Regions from separate parts of the Vogesella indigofera genome, predicted to be linked through region 2. Evidence: predicted binding sites of a transcription regulator. Region 2 holds the regulator's gene; each other region holds the start of a gene.
What was found. Region 2 encodes sigma-54, which starts transcription at its own class of promoters, with help from an activator protein. Its sites were predicted from a motif close to CTGGCACGCTTCATGCTT; they were not measured.
Positions count from the first base shown of each region.

Region 1: the regulator sigma-54 is predicted to act here: its motif matches at 2,540-2,557, upstream of nirB (nitrite reductase large subunit NirB).
Region 3: the regulator sigma-54 is predicted to act here: its motif matches at 2,503-2,520, upstream of PQU89_RS15635 (pilin).
Region 4: the regulator sigma-54 is predicted to act here: its motif matches at 2,499-2,516, upstream of PQU89_RS06995 (type II asparaginase).

Region 1 is NZ_JAQQLA010000003.1:690,811-695,020, forward strand. It holds gene nirB (nitrite reductase large subunit NirB) at 1-2,349, opposite strand, end outside; gene PQU89_RS05205 (bifunctional protein-serine/threonine kinase/phosphatase) at 2,655-4,210, opposite strand, start outside.
Region 2 is NZ_JAQQLA010000012.1:115,548-119,757, reverse strand. It holds gene hprK (HPr(Ser) kinase/phosphatase) at 1-85, opposite strand, end outside; gene ptsN (PTS IIA-like nitrogen regulatory protein PtsN) at 78-542, opposite strand; gene hpf (ribosome hibernation-promoting factor, HPF/YfiA family) at 705-1,025, opposite strand; gene PQU89_RS16255 (RNA polymerase factor sigma-54) at 1,088-2,530, opposite strand; gene lptB (LPS export ABC transporter ATP-binding protein) at 2,534-3,262, opposite strand; gene lptA (lipopolysaccharide transport periplasmic protein LptA) at 3,259-3,768, opposite strand; gene lptC (LPS export ABC transporter periplasmic protein LptC) at 3,758-4,210, opposite strand, start outside.
Region 3 is NZ_JAQQLA010000011.1:59,374-63,583, reverse strand. It holds gene PQU89_RS15640 (PglL family O-oligosaccharyltransferase) at 1-1,747, opposite strand, end outside; gene PQU89_RS15635 (pilin) at 1,845-2,258, opposite strand; gene PQU89_RS15630 (adenosylmethionine--8-amino-7-oxononanoate transaminase) at 2,702-4,060, shown strand; gene proB (glutamate 5-kinase) at 4,133-4,210, shown strand, end outside.
Region 4 is NZ_JAQQLA010000004.1:266,894-271,103, reverse strand. It holds gene PQU89_RS07005 (protein adenylyltransferase SelO) at 1-556, shown strand, start outside; gene PQU89_RS07000 (GNAT family N-acetyltransferase) at 738-1,187, shown strand; gene PQU89_RS06995 (type II asparaginase) at 1,283-2,365, opposite strand; gene PQU89_RS06990 (2-hydroxyacid dehydrogenase) at 2,759-3,688, shown strand; gene PQU89_RS06985 (YkgJ family cysteine cluster protein) at 3,688-3,972, shown strand; gene PQU89_RS06980 (COG4315 family predicted lipoprotein) at 4,061-4,210, opposite strand, start outside.

The DNA.
Region 1 (4,210 bases), on a different contig from region 2:
GAACTTCAGCCGTGCGTACAGCTCGTTGCGGCCAGCCTCGTCGGCCAGCACCCGCTGCTTGATGTACTCCATGCCGACGCGGTGCAGGTAGTGCACGGTGCGTTCCAGATAGAACGCTTCCTCGCGGTACAGCTGCAGGAAGGCGCCGCTGTACACCATCACCTCGTCGTGCGTTTTCACCTTGCACAGGAACTCGGCCACCTCGGTCTTGATGCCGCCGTTGCCGCCGATGTACAGCTCCCAGCCGGAGTCGACGCCGATGATGCCCACGTCCTTGATGCCGGCCTCGGAGCAGTTGCGCGGGCAGCCGGATACCGCCAGCTTGACCTTGGCCGGGCTCCACATGCCGAACAGGTCGTGTTCCAGGTCGATGCCCATCTGCGTCGAATCCTGGGTGCCGAAGCGGCAGAACTCGCTGCCGACACAGGTTTTCACCGTGCGCAGGCTCTTGCCGTAGGCGTGGCCGGACGGCATGTCGAGGTCGGCCCACACCTTCGGCAGGTCTTCCTTCTTCACCCCCAGCAGGTCGATACGCTGGCCGCCGGTGACCTTCACCATCGGGATGTCGTACTTGTCGGCGACATCTGCGATGCGGCGCAGCTCGGACGGGTTGGTGACGCCGCCCCACATCCGCGGGATCACCGAGTAGGTGCCGTCCTTCTGGATGTTGGCGTGCACGCGTTCGTTGATGAAGCGCGACTGCGGATCGTCCTTCGCCTCGCCCGGCCAGCTGGAGATCAGGTAGTAGTTGATGGCCGGACGGCAGCTGCTGCAGCCGTCCACCGAGCGCCAGTCCAGTGCGGTGAAGGTGTCCGCCAGCGAGGTCAGGTGCTGTTCGCGGATCGCCTGCCGTACCTGGCCGTGGTTGAGATCGGTACAGCCGCAGATCGCCTTTTCCGATTTCGGCTTCACGTCGGCGGCGCCGCCGACGCAGTTGATCAGGATCTGCTCCACCAGGCCGGTGCAGGAGCCGCAGGAGCTGGCCGCCTTGGTGTGCTTTTTCACTTCATCAACCGTGAACAGGCCCTTTTCCTGGATCGCCTTGACGATGCTGCCCTTGCACACGCCGTTGCAGCCGCACACTTCGGCATCGTCGCTCATGCCCATCGCGCGGTTCTGGCCGGCGTGGCCGACGTCGCCGATGGCGCCCTCGCCCAGCATCAGCTGTTCGCGCATTTCGTGGATCGCGTGGCCTTCGCGGATCAGGCGGAAGTACCAGCCGCCGTCGGCGGTGTCGCCGTACAGGCAGGCGCCGACCAGCTTGTCGTCCTTGACGATCAGCTTCTTGTAGATGCCGCCGACCGGATCGGACAGCGTGATTTCCTCGTGGCCGTCGCCGCCCATGAAGTTGCCGGCGGAGAACAGGTCCACCCCAGTCACCTTCAGCTTGGTGCTGGTGGCCGCCGGCACGTAGCGGGCGATGCCGAAGTTGGCCAGGTGGTTGGCCACCACTTTCGCCATGTCGAACAGCGGTGCCACCAGGCCGTAGCTGACGCCGCGGTGGCTGACGCACTCGCCCACCGCGTACACGCGCGGGTCGAAGGTCTGCATGAAGTCGTTGACCACGATGCCGCGGTCGCAGTAGATGCCGCTCTGCTCCGCCAGGCTGAAGTTGGGGCGGATGCCGACCGCCATCACCACCAGATCGGCCGGCACTTCCTCGCCGTCCTTGAAGCGCACGCTGGCGACGCGGCCGCTGCTGCCGGCCACCAGCTCGGCGGTCTGCTTCTGCAGCAGGAAGGTCAGGCCGCGTTCCTGCAACGTGTCCTGCAGCATGGCGGCGGCGGTGCGATCCAGCTGGCGGTCGAGCAGCCATTCACCGAGGTGCACCACGGTCACCTTCATGCCGCGTGCGGCCAGGCCGTTGGCGGCTTCCAGCCCCAAGAGACCGCCGCCGATCACCACCGCGTGCTGATGATTGGTCGCGGCGTCGATCATGGTGTTGACGTCGTGGATGTCACGGAAGGTGACCACGCCGTCCAGCTCCTTGCCCGGCACCGGCAGGATGAAAGGATTGGAGCCGGTGGCCAGCAGCAGGCGGTCGTACTCGGCGGTGGTGCCGTCAGCGGCGCGCACGATGCGGCGGCCGCGGTCGATGTCCACCACTTCCTTGCCCAGATGCAGGGTGATGCCGTGCTCGGCGTACCAGTCGACGTCGTTGAGCATGATTTCCGGCAGCGTCTGCTCGCCGGTCAGCACCGGCGACAGCAGGATGCGGTTGTAGTTGGCGTACGGTTCGGCACCGAACACGGTGATGTCGTACAGCTCCGGGGTCAGCTTGAGCAGCTCTTCCAGCGTGCGCACCCCGGCCATGCCGTTGCCGACCATTACCAATTTGAGCTTCTTCATGGTGTTTCCTTTGTCTGATTTGCGACGCATTGCGCGGCGTCCTGCCTGCGCCGCCCGTCGTCATTGCCGTAGCGGTGCCGAAACGAAAAAAGGTCCGCCGGTGTGACTTGCGCCACGCCGAACGGACCTCATTGTCCCTGTCCCGGTCACCGCCATTGGCGACCCGGACAATCTGATTGTGCCTGTCTTAATGCAAAGGCCGTGCCAGCCCGCAAACCCCTGTTTTTGCGGCCAACCCTGGCCGTGGCCGCCCTGATTTGCCTGCCTATGGTGCACGGCAGCACCAAAAACAGGCAGCCGCCCCATCAATGCAACAACAGCGCGTACAGCAACAGCAGATTCAGCAGCAGCGAAACCAGCGCCAGCGTGCGCCACAGCCGCAGCGGCGCCCGCTCCGCCCACGGCACGCGCTGCAGGCGGCGCTGCGGCACGCTGTCGCCGCGCTCCAGCGCCAGCTGCATTTCCTCGGAAGTCTCGAAGCGCTGCCCCGGCTCGCGTGCCACCGCCTTCAGCAGCAGGTTGTCCAGCCACAGCGGCACGTCCGGACGCTGGCGCGACGCCGGCTGCGGCGCGTCGAAATGCGGGTTCTGGAACGCCTCGATCTCGCCGTAGGGATAGCGGCCGGTCAGCAGCTGGTAGAGGGTGACGCCGGCGGCGTACAGGTCGCTGCTGCTGCTCGCCTTACCACCGGCGAAGCGCTCCGGTGCCATGTAGCTGGCGGTGCCGGGGCCGGGGCCGTCGTGCTCCGGCGTCAGCCCGGCACAGTAGGCGACGCCGAGGTCGAGCAGCCGCAGCTGACCGTCACGACCGAGGTGCACGTTGTCCGGTTTGATGTCGCGGTGCACGATGCCGAGGCGGTGCAGCGCCGACATCGCACGGCACAGCGCGAGGCCGATGGCGACCACCTCGCTGATGCCGAAACGCTGCTGCGCCAGCCTTGCGGCCAACGTTTCGCCGTCGTGCCAGCGCTGCAGGTAGTACAGGTGCTGGCGTTCGACGCCGGTGGCGACCTCGGCAAAGTACGGCGAGCTGATGCGTTTCTGCAGCCACTCCTCCACCAGCAGCGCCTGCTCCGCGCCCTGGTCGCCGGCCAGCAGCGGCGGCAGCGTCTTCAGTACCCAGTGCCGTCCGGCGGCGTCGGCGACGCGATAGGCCAGCCCGCCGGGCGAGGCGTGCAGGCTGGCCACCACCGTCAGCCCCTCGAACGGCTGGCCGTCGCGCAGTTTCGGCGGCAGCGGCAGGCTGTTAGCGCGCGCCAGCTCGTCGGCCAGTGCGCCCTGCGGCAGCGCCTCCACCCGCAGCACCAGCGCCGACAGGTTGTCCTGCGCGCCGGCGGCCAGCGCCGTCTCGCACAGCACGCTGGCGGCGCGCTGCACGTCCAGATGCAGGTGCAGGATCTCGTCGATGCGCTTGTCGCCCAGCGCCTGCCACACGCCGTCGCACAGCAGCACGAACACGTCACCGGCGTGCAGGTCGCCGTCGCAGAAATCCGGCATCACGTGCTCGTCCAGCCCCATGCCGCGCTTGAGCACGTGCGACAACGACGCCTCCTCCCACACGTGATCGACGGTCAGCTGCGTCAGCCGGCCCTGGCTTAATCGGTAGACGCGGCAGTCGCCGACGTGGGCAACGGTGTAGCGGTGGCCGCGCAGCACCAGCGCCGACAGCGTCGCCACCAGCGGCTTGCCCTGCGAGCGCAGCCAGCGGTTGTGCGCCGCCAGCAGCCGGTCCAGCGCCGACGACACCGCCCACGTTTCCGGCGTGGCGTAGTAGTCGGCGCACACCGCGCGGATGGTGGACTGCGCCGCCAGGCGGCCGTCGGCACAGCCGGAGACGCCGTCGGCCAGCGCGAACAGCGCGC
Region 2 (4,210 bases):
CGGAGCCGGAACGGCCGGCGACCCAGCTCAGGTTGAGCTTGTGCTGATTGTCCTGGTACAGGCGGCGAACACTGATATTAGGCATGGTCTGGGGTGTCGGAAATCAGTTCAAACAGCTTCTGCGCATCGCAGGCGGGATCGTTCATCTGTTCGCGCAGCGCCTTGCTGGAGAAGCGCTGAGCCAGCTCGGACAACACCTGCAGGTGGATGTCGGTGGCCTGTTCCGGCACCAACAGCACGAACAGCAGCGAGACCGGTTTGCCATCGGGGGCATCGAACGGAATCGGTGCCTTCAGGCGGATGAAGATGCCGGTGGCTTCCTTCAGGCTCTTGATGCGGCCGTGCGGGATGGCGACGCCTTGTCCCAGGCCGGTGGAGCCGAGTTTTTCTCGGGCAAACAAGCTGTCGAAGACATCGCTGCGCGCGATGGCGTGACTGTTTTCGACCATCAGGCCGACTTGTTCAAAGAGTCGTTTTTTGCTGGAAACGTCCATGTCAGCAATGACGTTGTCCACGGAGAGTATTTTACTGATCAAGCCCATAATGCCATTTGCCCGAAAAAATCGAGGGCCATTCTACGCCGAGTCCACGGAATACCATAGCGGAAAGCGCAGGATGATCGTCAGGAGAAAAAGCGGTAGCCAAAAAAAGAACGGATAAGCAAGCAGCGCTTGCATTATCCGTTTTTGTTCAGCAAATCCTGATCAGAGCGACGCTTGCTCTTGCGGTACCGGTGCGCGATGCTCGACCTGTTTTTCCTTGAATTTCAGTACCTGACGATCCAGTTTGTCAGTCAGCAGGTCGATGGCCGCGTACATGTCCGCTTCGGTGGCTTCGGCATGGATGTCCTTGCCTGCCAGATGAACATTGACTTCGGCTTTCTGTACCAGTTTGTCGACAGACAGTGTCACGTTGACACCGATCACATTATCGACATGGCGGGTAATGCGTTCCAGTTTGCTTTCGATGTAGTCACGAAGCGCCGGGGTAACGTCGAGGTGGAGGCCGGTAATCTTGAGGTTCATACCCTAACTCCTTCTGTTGGTGCCATATCCGGACTGGGCATGGCGATCTTGTTATGAACAACCTAAAAATTCTTGCGCTGGCTGACCGGCGGGATCTGCATGGCTTCACGATACTTGGCTACGGTACGTCTTGCAACCTGAATACCTTGTGCGATCAGCTTGTCTGCAATGGCGCTGTCAGACAGCGGTTTGTTGTGGTCTTCCGCATCAATGATCTGCCGGATCAGTGCCTTGATCGCGGTGGCGGAACACTCGCCACCACTGTCAGTATCGACCGAACTGCCAAAGAAATATTTGAGTTCGAACAAGCCACGGCTGCACAGCAGGTATTTTTGCGTGGTGACACGGGAGATGGTTGACTCATGCAGACCGAGTTCTTCCGCGATGTCTCGCAGGATAAGCGGGCGCATGGCCACTTCACCTTGTTCAAAGAACGCTTGCTGTCTGTCAACAATAGATTCTGCCACTTTCAGGATGGTGTCAAACCGTTGTTGAATGTTTTTTACCAGCCAGCGTGCCTCTTGCAGCTGGCCACCCAGATTATGGCTGCTGCCCTTCTGTTGTAGCATGCCTGCATACATCTGGTTGACGCGCAGCTTGGGCAGCGTGCCCTGGTTGAGGCGCGCCACCCAGCGCTGCTGGCGCTTCACCACCAGGATATCGGGGGCGACGTAGTGGGTCTCGCCCTGATCGAAGCCGCTGCTGGGGCGCGGCCGCAGGCTGGCGAGCAGCGCGTGGGCAGTTTTCAGCTGCTGCTCGTCAATGGCGAGCAGCTTCTTGAGCTTGGTGAAGTCGCGGTTGCCCAGTAGCGGCAGGTGCTGCTGCACCATGTCCAGCGCCAGCTGGCGCACCGCGGCCGGTGCCGCGTGTTGCTGCAGCTGCAGGCTGAGGAATTCGGTGAGGTTGCGGCTGCCGATGCCGGTCGGCTCGAACTGGGTCAGCAGCTTGCGCAGGCACTCCAGTTCGTCGCCTTCCACTTCCAGCTCCAGCGGCAGCTCGGCGGCGATGTCGTCCAGCGAGGTCGGCAGATAGCCGTCGTCGTCCAGTTCGTCGATCAGCAGCGACATCAGCGCCTTGTCGCGCTGGCTGAGCTGGGTTTCGCCCATCTGCGCGGTCAGGTGCTCGCGCAGCGACGGCCGGCACGGGGTGTTGAGAATGGGGTCGAATTCGTCGTCGTCATCGTTGCGGCTGCTGCCGCTCCCGCTGCTGCCCCAGTCGCCGAGCAGTTCGCCGTCGTCACGGCTGCTGTCCGCTTCCGGCCGCTCCGCCTCGCTGCCGCTGTCCGTCACCGGTGTGTCGCCGCCGGGTGTCAGCACCGGCAACGGGCTGTCGGGCTCGTCGTGGCTGTCGCTGTCGGCACGTTCCAGCAGCGGGTTTTCCAGCAGGTAGCGCTCCAGCTCGGTACTGAGGTCCAGCGTCGACATCTGCAGCAGCTTGATCGATTGCTGCAACTGGGGGGTGAGCGTGAGTTGCTGGCTGGTTTTGAGCTGGAGGGTCTGTTTCATGGCTTACAGATGGAAGTGTTCGCCCAGATACACCTGGCGGACCTGTTCGTTCAGCACCAGCGCTTCCGGCAGGCCGGAGGCGAGCACGCTGCCTTCGGAGATGATGTAGGCGCGATCGCAGATGCGCAGCGTTTCTCGCACGTTGTGGTCGGTGATCAGCACACCGATGCCGCGTTCCTTGAGGAAGGCGATGATCTTCTGGATGTCGATCACCGCGATCGGATCGACGCCGGCAAACGGCTCGTCCAGCAGGATGAAGCGCGGGCGGGTGGCCAGCACGCGGGCTATTTCCACGCGGCGGCGTTCGCCACCGGACAGCGCCAGCGCGTTGCTGTCGCGCAGGTGGCTGATGTTGAGGTCGTCCAGCAGCAGGGTCAGCTCGTTTTCCAGCTCCTCGCCCTTCAGACCGGCAATCTCCAGTACCGCGCGGATGTTCTCGTCCACCGTCATTTTGCGGAAGATCGACGCTTCCTGCGGCAGATAGCCGAGGCCGAGCCGCGCGCGCTGGTGGATAGGCAGGTGGGTGATGGTCTGGCCGTCGAGGCGGATTTCGCCGGCATCGGCGGCGATCAGCCCGACCACCATGTAGAAGCTGGTGGTCTTGCCGGCGCCGTTGGGGCCGAGCAGGCCGACCACCTCGCCACTGGCGATCTCCAGCGACACGTCGCGCACCACGGTGCGCTTCTTGAAGGTCTTCTTCAGGTGCTGGATGGAAAGCTGGCTCTGGGTCATGGCGTACCCTGTGCTTTGGGCTGCAGGATCACCGTCACGCGGCCGCTGGTGCCGCTGGCGGCGGTGCCGCCGCTGGCCTGGTAGGTTTCGGTGGCGGTGTTGTAGACGATGACGGCGCCGCTGACCGAGTCCTGGCCGCGCTTGACGCGGGCGTTGCCGGTCAGGGTGGCAAGGTTGGCCGCAGTGTTGTAGTTGACGTTGCTGGCGCTGCCCTCGACATATTCATTGCTGCCGTCGACCTTCTGGCGGAAGGTGACCGGGCTGCCCTGCGCCTGCAGCTGCTGGTTGCCCTGCGCGTCGCGGGTCACGGTCACGCGCTGCGCTTTCAGGTTCAGCGTGCCCTGTACCACCACGACATTGCCCTCCCATACCGTCACGCCTTTCTTCTGGTCCAGCGAGCCGCGGTCGGCGGACAGTTCGATCGGTTTTTCGCTGTCGGCCTTTTCAGCCATGACAGGGGCGCTCAGCACGAGGGCGGTCAGCGCGATCAGCACACTATGGCGCATAGGTAATCCTTACGTTGGACAGCAGGTTCAGCTGGCCGCTGTCCTGCTGGTAAATGAAGCCGGTCGATTTCAGTTGCGAGGTGCCGTAGTCGGCCACCAGCGGTGCGCGGTTGCTGGCACTGCGCGCGACGGTGTCGACATGCAGTACCGAGGTTTGCAGCAGGATGGCCGGGGCGGCGGCGGTGGCCTTGCGTTCCCAGCGCACATTATCACTGAAGTCCGCCGTTTTCTGCTGCTTGTGGTAGCGCCCGGCCGCGGCCGTCACCGTGTAGTCGGGGATGCCCTGCTGGAAGACTTCGATGCGCGGCTTGCTGAGATAGACATTCGGATTGCGCGGCAGTTGCCACATCTGGGCTGCCTGCAGGTACTGCTGCGGCCGGCCCTGGGCGTCGAAGCGCTTCGCCGTCAGCCGGTTGATGGTGTATTCCGGGCGGCTCAGGTC
Region 3 (4,210 bases), on a different contig from region 2:
TGGATGCCGCCGACTGCGCACCGCCGTTGCGACTGGCCAGCAATGCCGCATTGGCGATCGCCTGCAGCGGCAGCAGCTCCGGATCACGGCGCGACATCAGCTCGGCGGCAAAACCCGGCGTATAGGCCGGATAGGCGGCGATGGCAAAGCGTAGCGCCTGCTCGGCAGCGGCATGATCGCCATCCAGCGCCCGCAGAATCGCGACATTGATCAGCATGCCGGCATGAGGACGATATGCCGTCAGTCGCTCGAACAGCGCGCGCTTCTCCTGCAGCTGGCGCTTGTCCACGATCAGGTAGTTGGCCAGCACCATGTCGGCCTCATAAGTCCACAGCGGATTGCGGGCAAGGTGCCAGACTTCCTCGGCGCGCATCACATTCACCTGCGCATTGGGACCCGGTATGAGCCAGCGCGCCAGCTTGCCGTAAGCCTGCAGCCCCGCCACCGACTGCCACAGCAGCAGCGCGCAAAATCCCCACGTCAGCACGCGGCGCATCGACAGGCGGATAGCCAGCGTGTAGCGGCGGGCCGGCGACAGTCCCAGCAACACGGCGAACAGGCTGAGAAAAGTCATATACCACAGCGGATACTCGACCATGCTGTGCAGCAGCAGCACCATCGCCAGCAGTACCACCAGCAGAGAGTGGACATTGGTCTGCTCCTTGCGGAAAAACGGCAGGAACGCCCAGCACAGGCCGGTCACCGCCACGGTGGTGCCAAGCAGCCCCGTTTCCGCCAGCAACTGCAGGATCAGGTTATGACTGTGCGTAAACAGCCAGCTCTCCGACCACTGCCCGGCAAAGCCCATCGCCACTTCCAGGCGCACGCTTTGCGCCGCATAGCCGCCCAGCCCGACACCGAATAGCGGATGATCCTGGAATACTTGCCACGCCTTCTGCCACTCCACCCAGCGCCGGGCGCCGAAACCACCGGCCAGCATGCGATCGACGCCAGAGCCGATATTGCCCAGCGGCAGGCCCAGCCAGGAAAGCAGCGCGACCAGCTCTTTGTTGAACAGCTGGCAGAACACCAGCCAGCACGTTGCCAGCGCCAAGGCCAAGGCTAGGCGACCCGTTTCCCCCTGCCGGCTGCTGCGCCAGTAGAAAAGCCAGGTCAGTACCATGGCGGCGCCGGCATAGCCGATCGCCAGCCGCGAGGCGGACCAGCTGATAAGCAAGCCGAAAACCAGCACCAGCGGCAGCAACAACCAGCCGCGCAGCTTGCCGACGGCAAACAGGTAGCAGCCGGCGAACAGCGATAGGGTCAGGTAATTGGCGTAATGGTTGCGCTGCGCCAGCTGGCCAATCAGATTGGCCGGATTGCCCTTGTCGTAGAACACCCACGGCCACTGCAATACCAGCACCCACTGTGTTACCTGCAACAAGCCGACCAGTGCTTGCACCAGCCCACCCAGCAACAGGCCCCAGGCCATCGTTGTCAGCACCAGCTGCGGCGGATGACGGGATACGGCATGGGCCAGCGCCAGACATAACAGCACACCCACGCTGGCCGCCAGCCCTTGGCCGGGATAGGGTGAAGCTAGGGCGGTGACAATGGTCAACAATGGCAATAGCGCCAATAACAGCAAGGCGCCGCCAGACTCTGCAGCACGATTTCTTGCCGGCGACAGCAGCAGCACTGCCACCGCCAGCAACACCGCGCAAACACTGCTGACGTAATCACCCGTCGGCTGAAAGCGTACCCAGTTGAGAAACGGGATGGTCACCAGCAAAAACAAGGCGGCCATTGCCAAGCGTTCCAATGTGATGATCCGGCGCATTTGCTTCCCGAAACTAAAAAGCCCTTGCTGGGCAAGGGCTGGGTGGGATATCAAAAAATTCTGCTTACTGGCAGGATTTCGGCAGGTATTCCGCAGCAACAGCGTCAGCACCCGATGCTTCACATGACCACGTTGTGGAGTTAGAGGCAAATGTTGGGATCAGTTTTACTGTCTTGGTATCCAAATCAACATGGGCACCCGGAGTATGGAAGGTTGCCTCGATCTCGCATGCGGTACCAGATGCCACTTCAATATCAGCATAAAGCCCCGATGCGGCCATGTCTGGGCAAGAGCCTGTCTCACCCTGCGACTCCGCCACCTTCACCTTCATGCCATCCGCCAGCGAGAACGCTTCCGAAACCTGCGCACGCTTGGTGTAGTTGGAGTACGCCGGGATCGCGATCGCGGCCAGAATACCGATGATCGCAACCACGATCATCAGTTCGATCAGGGTAAAACCTTGTTGTGCACGTTTCATGCGTAGTGCTCCTGTTTGAAAATGAAAAACGGCAAACTACCAGCGAAAAAACAAATCCTGTTCCCGCAAGCCGGCCTTGCAGTTGCCAATCGGCACACAAGCCGCCCCGGTCAATCGCAGAGCCGAGGCAAGCTGATTACTACGTCACTTGGAACTGCAACCCCACGGCTAGCTGCCTTAATAAAGACCGTCGCGGCGAGGATACGCGGCGATGAGCCAGTGCAGCTTGATTCCTGACAAAGCAGAGCAAGATCGGCGCCAGCCCGTGCCTGCTCGACCCCAGCAGCCGGAAAATGGCGCGCTGGCAGGCTTTCCGGCCTCATCACCGCCAGGACAGTCGCCGCCGGGGGGCGCAAAATCGGCAAGCGACTGACAATTTTCGTCACTCTTGCGCGGCGTGGCGCCATGTTACGATGCCCGCCTTGTCTTACGGAGCACTCGCCATGCATGACTCGCAAGCACAACACTGGCTGACGCGCAGCCGCGCCGCGGTGTGGCACCCCTGCACCCAGATGAAGCGCCACGAAACCCTGCCCATTATTCCGATTGCCCGCGCCGACGGCATCTGGCTAGAGGATTTCGACGGCAAGCGCTACATCGACGGCGTCAGCTCGTGGTGGGTCAACCTGTTCGGCCACAACCAGCCGCGTATCAAGCAGGCGCTGAAGGAACAGCTCGACACCCTAGAGCACGTGATCCTCGCCGGCTTCACCCACCAGCCGGTGGTGGAGCTGTCGGAAAGGTTGGCTGCACTCACCGGCCTCGGCCACGCCTTCTATGGCTCCGATGGCGCCAGCGCCACCGAGATCGCGCTGAAGATGAGCTTCCACTACTGGCGCAATCACGGCCAGACGCAGAAACGACGCTTCCTCAGCCTAGAACACAGCTACCACGGCGAAACCGTCGGCGCGCTGGCGGTAACCGACGTGCCGCTGTTCTCCGATACCTACGCGCCACTGCTGCAGCACAACCTGCGCGCGCCCAGCCCTGACGCCCGCCTCGCCGCGCCGGGAGAGACGGCCGCCGATGTCGCGCGCCGCGCCGCTAGCGCGCTGGAGAGCCTGCTGCAACAGCACGGCCACGAGCTGGCCGCCTTCATCATCGAGCCGCTGGTACAGGGCGCCGCCGGCATGGTGATGTACGACCCGCTGTACCTCGCCGAGGCGCGCCGGCTGTGCGACCAGTACCAGGTGCACCTGATCGCCGACGAAATCGCGGTCGGCTTCGGCCGCACCGGCACGCTGTTCGCCTGCGAACAAGCGGCGATCCGCGCCGACTTCCTGTGCCTGTCGAAGGGCATCACCGGCGGCTACCTGCCGCTGTCCTGCGTGTTGACCACCGACGACATCTACGCCGCGTTCTACGACGACGACGTCAGCCGCGGCTTTTTGCACTCGCACAGCTACACCGGCAACGCGCTGGCCTGCCGCGCGGCGCTGACCGTGCTCGACATCTTCGAGGACGAACAGGTGATTGCGGCCAACCTTGCCACCGCCGCGCTGTTCAGCCACCACCTGGCGGAGATCGCCGCCCATCCGGCGGTGCGCCACTTCCGCCAGCGCGGCATGATCTGGGCGTTCGACGTCGACTGCCAGCGCGCCGACTTCGGCCCCGCCTTCTTCCGCCTGATGCTGCAGCAGGGCTGCCTGGTGCGCCCGATCGGCAAGACGGTGTACTTCATGCCGCCTTACATCATCGAGGAGAGCCACATGCGGCAACTGGTCAACGCCACACTGTCGGCGCTGACGCAACTGCTGGCCGGCGACCGACCGTCGGCGCAGCAGGAAACCGCGCTGCCGTAGACCGTGACGCACTGCGGCATGGCGGCGGAATCGGGTAAACTGACGGCTTTGCTTCTGACGGGGTTCGGCGACATGCAATCGGTGATTCACAGCGCCACGCGCATCGTGGTGAAAGTAGGCTCCAGCCTGGTGACCAATGACGGCAAGGGT
Region 4 (4,210 bases), on a different contig from region 2:
GCTGGACGCCGAGTCGCAGCAACAGGCAGTGGCGCAGGCCACCGACGTCATCCACCGCTTTGTCGACCATTACCGCGAACAGTGGCTGGCGCAGGCGCGGCACAAGCTTGGCCTGCTCACGGCACAGGACGACGACCAGCAGCTGGCCGACGACTGGCTGGCGCTGCTGCAGGCGCAGCAGGCGGACTTCACCCTCGCCTGGCGCTACCTCGCCGACGCGGTGGACGGCGACGGCGCAAGACTGGCGGCCCAGTTTGCCGATCCGGCCGCGCTGCGGCCGTGGCTCGTGCGCTGGCAGCAACGCCTCGCCGCCGAGCCGCAGCCGGCTGCCACACGCGCCGCCGCCATGCGCGCACTCAACCCGCTGTACATCGCGCGCAATCATCTGGTGGAAGAGGCGCTGGCCGCCGCCAGCGAGCACGGCGACATGAGCCTGACGCTGCGGCTGCTGGACGTATTGGCAGATCCCTACACCGAGCGCGACGGGCTGGAACGCTATGCGCTGCCGGCGGCGCCGGAGCTGGTGGCCGGCTACCGCACCTTCTGCGGCACGTAAACCTGGCCGGCTAACACCAGTTGTCCAGATCAATAAACGAAGGTTGGCCGCAAGCCGTGACCGGCGGCGGCCAGGCCGGGCTGCGCGGGCGGGACATGGTTGTACGGAAGCGGGCGCCAGCCTCGCACCCGGTGGCGGATTGTCGCTAGACTGGCTGCTTCATCACTCCGGGAGTCCGGCCATGTCGCAGCACCGTTTCCAGTTCAGCCTTGGCGCCGATCCGCAGGCGCGCGAAGTCGTCCAGCTGGGCCTCAAGGCCTTCAACGTCGGGCAGATCGGCGACTATGCCTATCAGGACTTCGAGCTGTACGCGCGGGACGAGGGCGGCGCGGTGGTCGGCGGCCTGTTCGGCCACTCCGGCATGGGCTGGCTGTACGTGGACTACCTGTGGCTGGCCGAGGCGCAGCGCGGCGCCGGCTTGGGCGCGCAGTTGATGGCGCAGGTGGAAGACGAGGCGCGCCGTCGTGGCTGCGTCGGCGTGTTCCTGTACACCTACAGCTTTCAGGCGCCGGACTTCTATCACAAGCTGGGCTACCAACTGCTGGGCGTGCTGGACGACTGCCCGCCGGGGCACCAGCGGCTGTATCTGAAAAAGCCGCTGCCGGCGGTCGCCGCGTCGCCCGTGGCCTGAACCGTGTGCGCGTGTAGGCACCACCGGATCAGCGTCGATAGCCGCAAAAAAACAGCAGCCCGCAGGCTGCTGTTCCGGCTGTCGCGGCGTGCCGCTCAGTAGGTGTAAAACATCTGCTGGATTTTCTTGGTGTCGCTGGTTTTGGTCAGCGACAGCATCAGCAGGATGCGGGCTTTCTGCGCATTCAGGGTGTCGGAGACCACAAAGTCTTCCTTGTCGTCGTTCACTTCACCGTTGCGGGCCACGATACCGGCGCCGACGCGCGAGCTGCGTACCACGATCACGCCTTTCTGGCGCGCTTCGCGGAAGGCCGGCAGCATTTGTGCCGCCATGCTGCCGTCACCGACGCCGGCCTGCACGATGCCCTTGGCTCCGGCGGCCACGTTGGCATCCAGCGCCACGCGGTTCATGTTGGCATAGCCGTACACGATGTCGACTTGCGGCAGAGCCTCCAGCTTGCTGACATCAAATTCGGTGTCGGCGGTGTGCTTGCGTACCGGCTGGCGGTAGAAGTGCGGCTTGTTGTCCTGCATGAAGCCGAGGAAGCCCAGATCCGGCGACTTGAAGGTGTCGGTGGTGGAGGTGTTGACCTTGCTGACATCGCGACCGGCGTTGATCTGGTCGTTCAGTGCCACCAGTACCCCCTTGCCGGCAGCGTCCTTGCTGCCGGCCAGCAGCACGGCGTTGTACAGGTTGATCGGGCCGTCGGCACTGATGGCAGTGGACGGGCGCATCGCGCCAACCACGACTACCGGTTTCTTGCTTTTCACGGTCAGGTCGAGGAAGTAGGCGGTTTCTTCAATGGTGTCGGTGCCGTGGGTAATGACCACGCCATCGACGTCTTTCTGTGCCAGCAGTTCGTTGACGCGCTTGGCCAGTTTCAGCCATACCTCGTTGGTCATGCTTTCGCTGGCGATCTGGGCGACCTGCTCGCCGCGCACGTTGGCCGCCTTTTTCAGTTCCGGCACGCCTTCGATCATCTTGTCCACGCCGAGCTTGGCCGCGGAGTAGCCGATGGTGGTGGTGCTGGTGGCGCCGGTACCGGCAATGGTGCCGCCGGTCGCCAGGATCACCACGTTAGGCAGCTTGGCGGCGGTGTCTTCGGCGTGGGCAACCGAAAACAGGGCGGAGCACAGCAGGACGGTGGTGAGGCGGGCGAAATGTTGGCTGGTTTTCATGTCTCGTATTCTCCTTTGGTGGTTTCGTACCCGGGCGCGTACGCATCGGGTTACGGGGGCCGCATGGCGGCTGGGCGGTGATGCCGGTGCCGGCTCTGACGGCCGGTTACCGGGTGTTGGCCCGCCTGTTTCATCGCAATAAGCGCGCCAGATAGGCCGCGAGAGGCCGCTTTATCAAGTGCATGATTTTTATGGCGTTAATTCCGCGCAATCGGCACGCGGGACGGAAATCCGTTTTTGGGGCCATACCGGCAGACCGGAATTCCGAACGCGATCCGTGCCGTACCGCATCGGTCTGCCGTAGCTGGCGTGCTGCGCACTGGCGACAATGCCTTGCCGGCCGGTGCGGCATTGGCAGTAAGATGTCAGCCTCACCTTATCGCCAGGCCCGCCATGATCCTGATCCACACCCCCAGCAGCAAGGAAGTTGCCGCCTACCTCGACCTGTTCCGCACCGCGCTGCCGCAGCATTGCTTCATCAGCCTGGAGGAGATGACACAGCCGGAGGCGGTGCGCTACGTGATTACCTGGGGGCCGCCGCCGGCGCTGTTTGCCGGCCTGCCGAATCTGCAGGCGGTGTTTGCGCTCGGTGCCGGCGTCGACAAGCTGCTGGCGCGTGACGACCTGTCGCCGGTGCTGTCGATCTACCGCCTGCTCGATGGCGGCATGGCACAGCAAATGAGCGAATACATCCGCTTCGGCGTGCTGTCCTATCAGCGGCACATGGATGTCTATCGCCGCCAGCAGGCGGCGGGGGTGTGGAAGATGCTGGCGCCGAAACTGCCGGCGCAAGTGCGCGTCGGCGTGCTGGGGCTGGGCGAGATCGGCAGCGCGGTGGCACAGGCGCTGGCCGCCGACGGTTACCGGGTCAGCGGCTGGAGCCGCTCGCCGCGCCAGGTGCCGGGCGTGGACTGCCTGTTCGGTGACGAGGGACTGGACGAACTCTTGGCCGGCAGCGAAGTGCTGGCCTGCGTGTTGCCGTCGACGCCGCAGACGCAGGGTCTGCTGGATGCGCAAAGGTTGGCCGCACTGCCGCCAGGCGCGATGCTGATCAACGCCGGCCGTGGCGACCTGCTGGACGAGGAGGCGCTACTGGCACTGCTGGATGCCGGCCATCTGCGCTGTGCGCAGCTGGACGTGTTTGCCAGCGAGCCGCTGCCGCACGGTCATCGCCTGTGGCAACACCCGGCGGTGACGGTGACGCCGCACATCGCCGCCATCACCCTGCGCGAGGAAGCCGTGCGCCAGATTGCGGCCAACCTTGAGCGGCTGGCGGCGGGGGACGCGGCGCAGGGACTGGTGCTGCGCGAGCGCGGCTACTGATGGCGCAGCAGATCAGTTGCGACAGCTGCCGTGCTTGTTGTTGCCGGCTGGAGGTGATGCTGATCGCCGGTGACGACGACGTGCCGGACCGCTTCGTCACCCAGGACCAGTGGGGCGGCCACGTGATGCTGCGGCTGGACGACGGCTGGTGTGCGGCGCTGGACCGGCGCACCATGCTGTGCACCATCTACGCGGTGCGGCCGTGGATCTGCGCCGACTATCAGGAAGGCGAACCGGATTGCCTGGAGCAGCGCAAGCTGATCCCGCTTTTCCCGGCGCGCTAGTGGCACCGGCCGCGCCAGCCGGCGGGCGCAGGCCGCGGCCGGACAGCGCTGCGGCCAGGCTTGCGCGCGGGGTCACATCACTGGCGCGTCACGGGCGCACCACGTGCCAGACATTGCCGATATTGTCGCCCATGGCATCGCCCGGCCTCTGGTCGCCGGACCAGAAGTACAGCGGCTTGCCGCGATAGGTCCATTGCCGGCTGCCGTCGTTGCGGTTGCTGAGGCCGTAGTCGCCGCT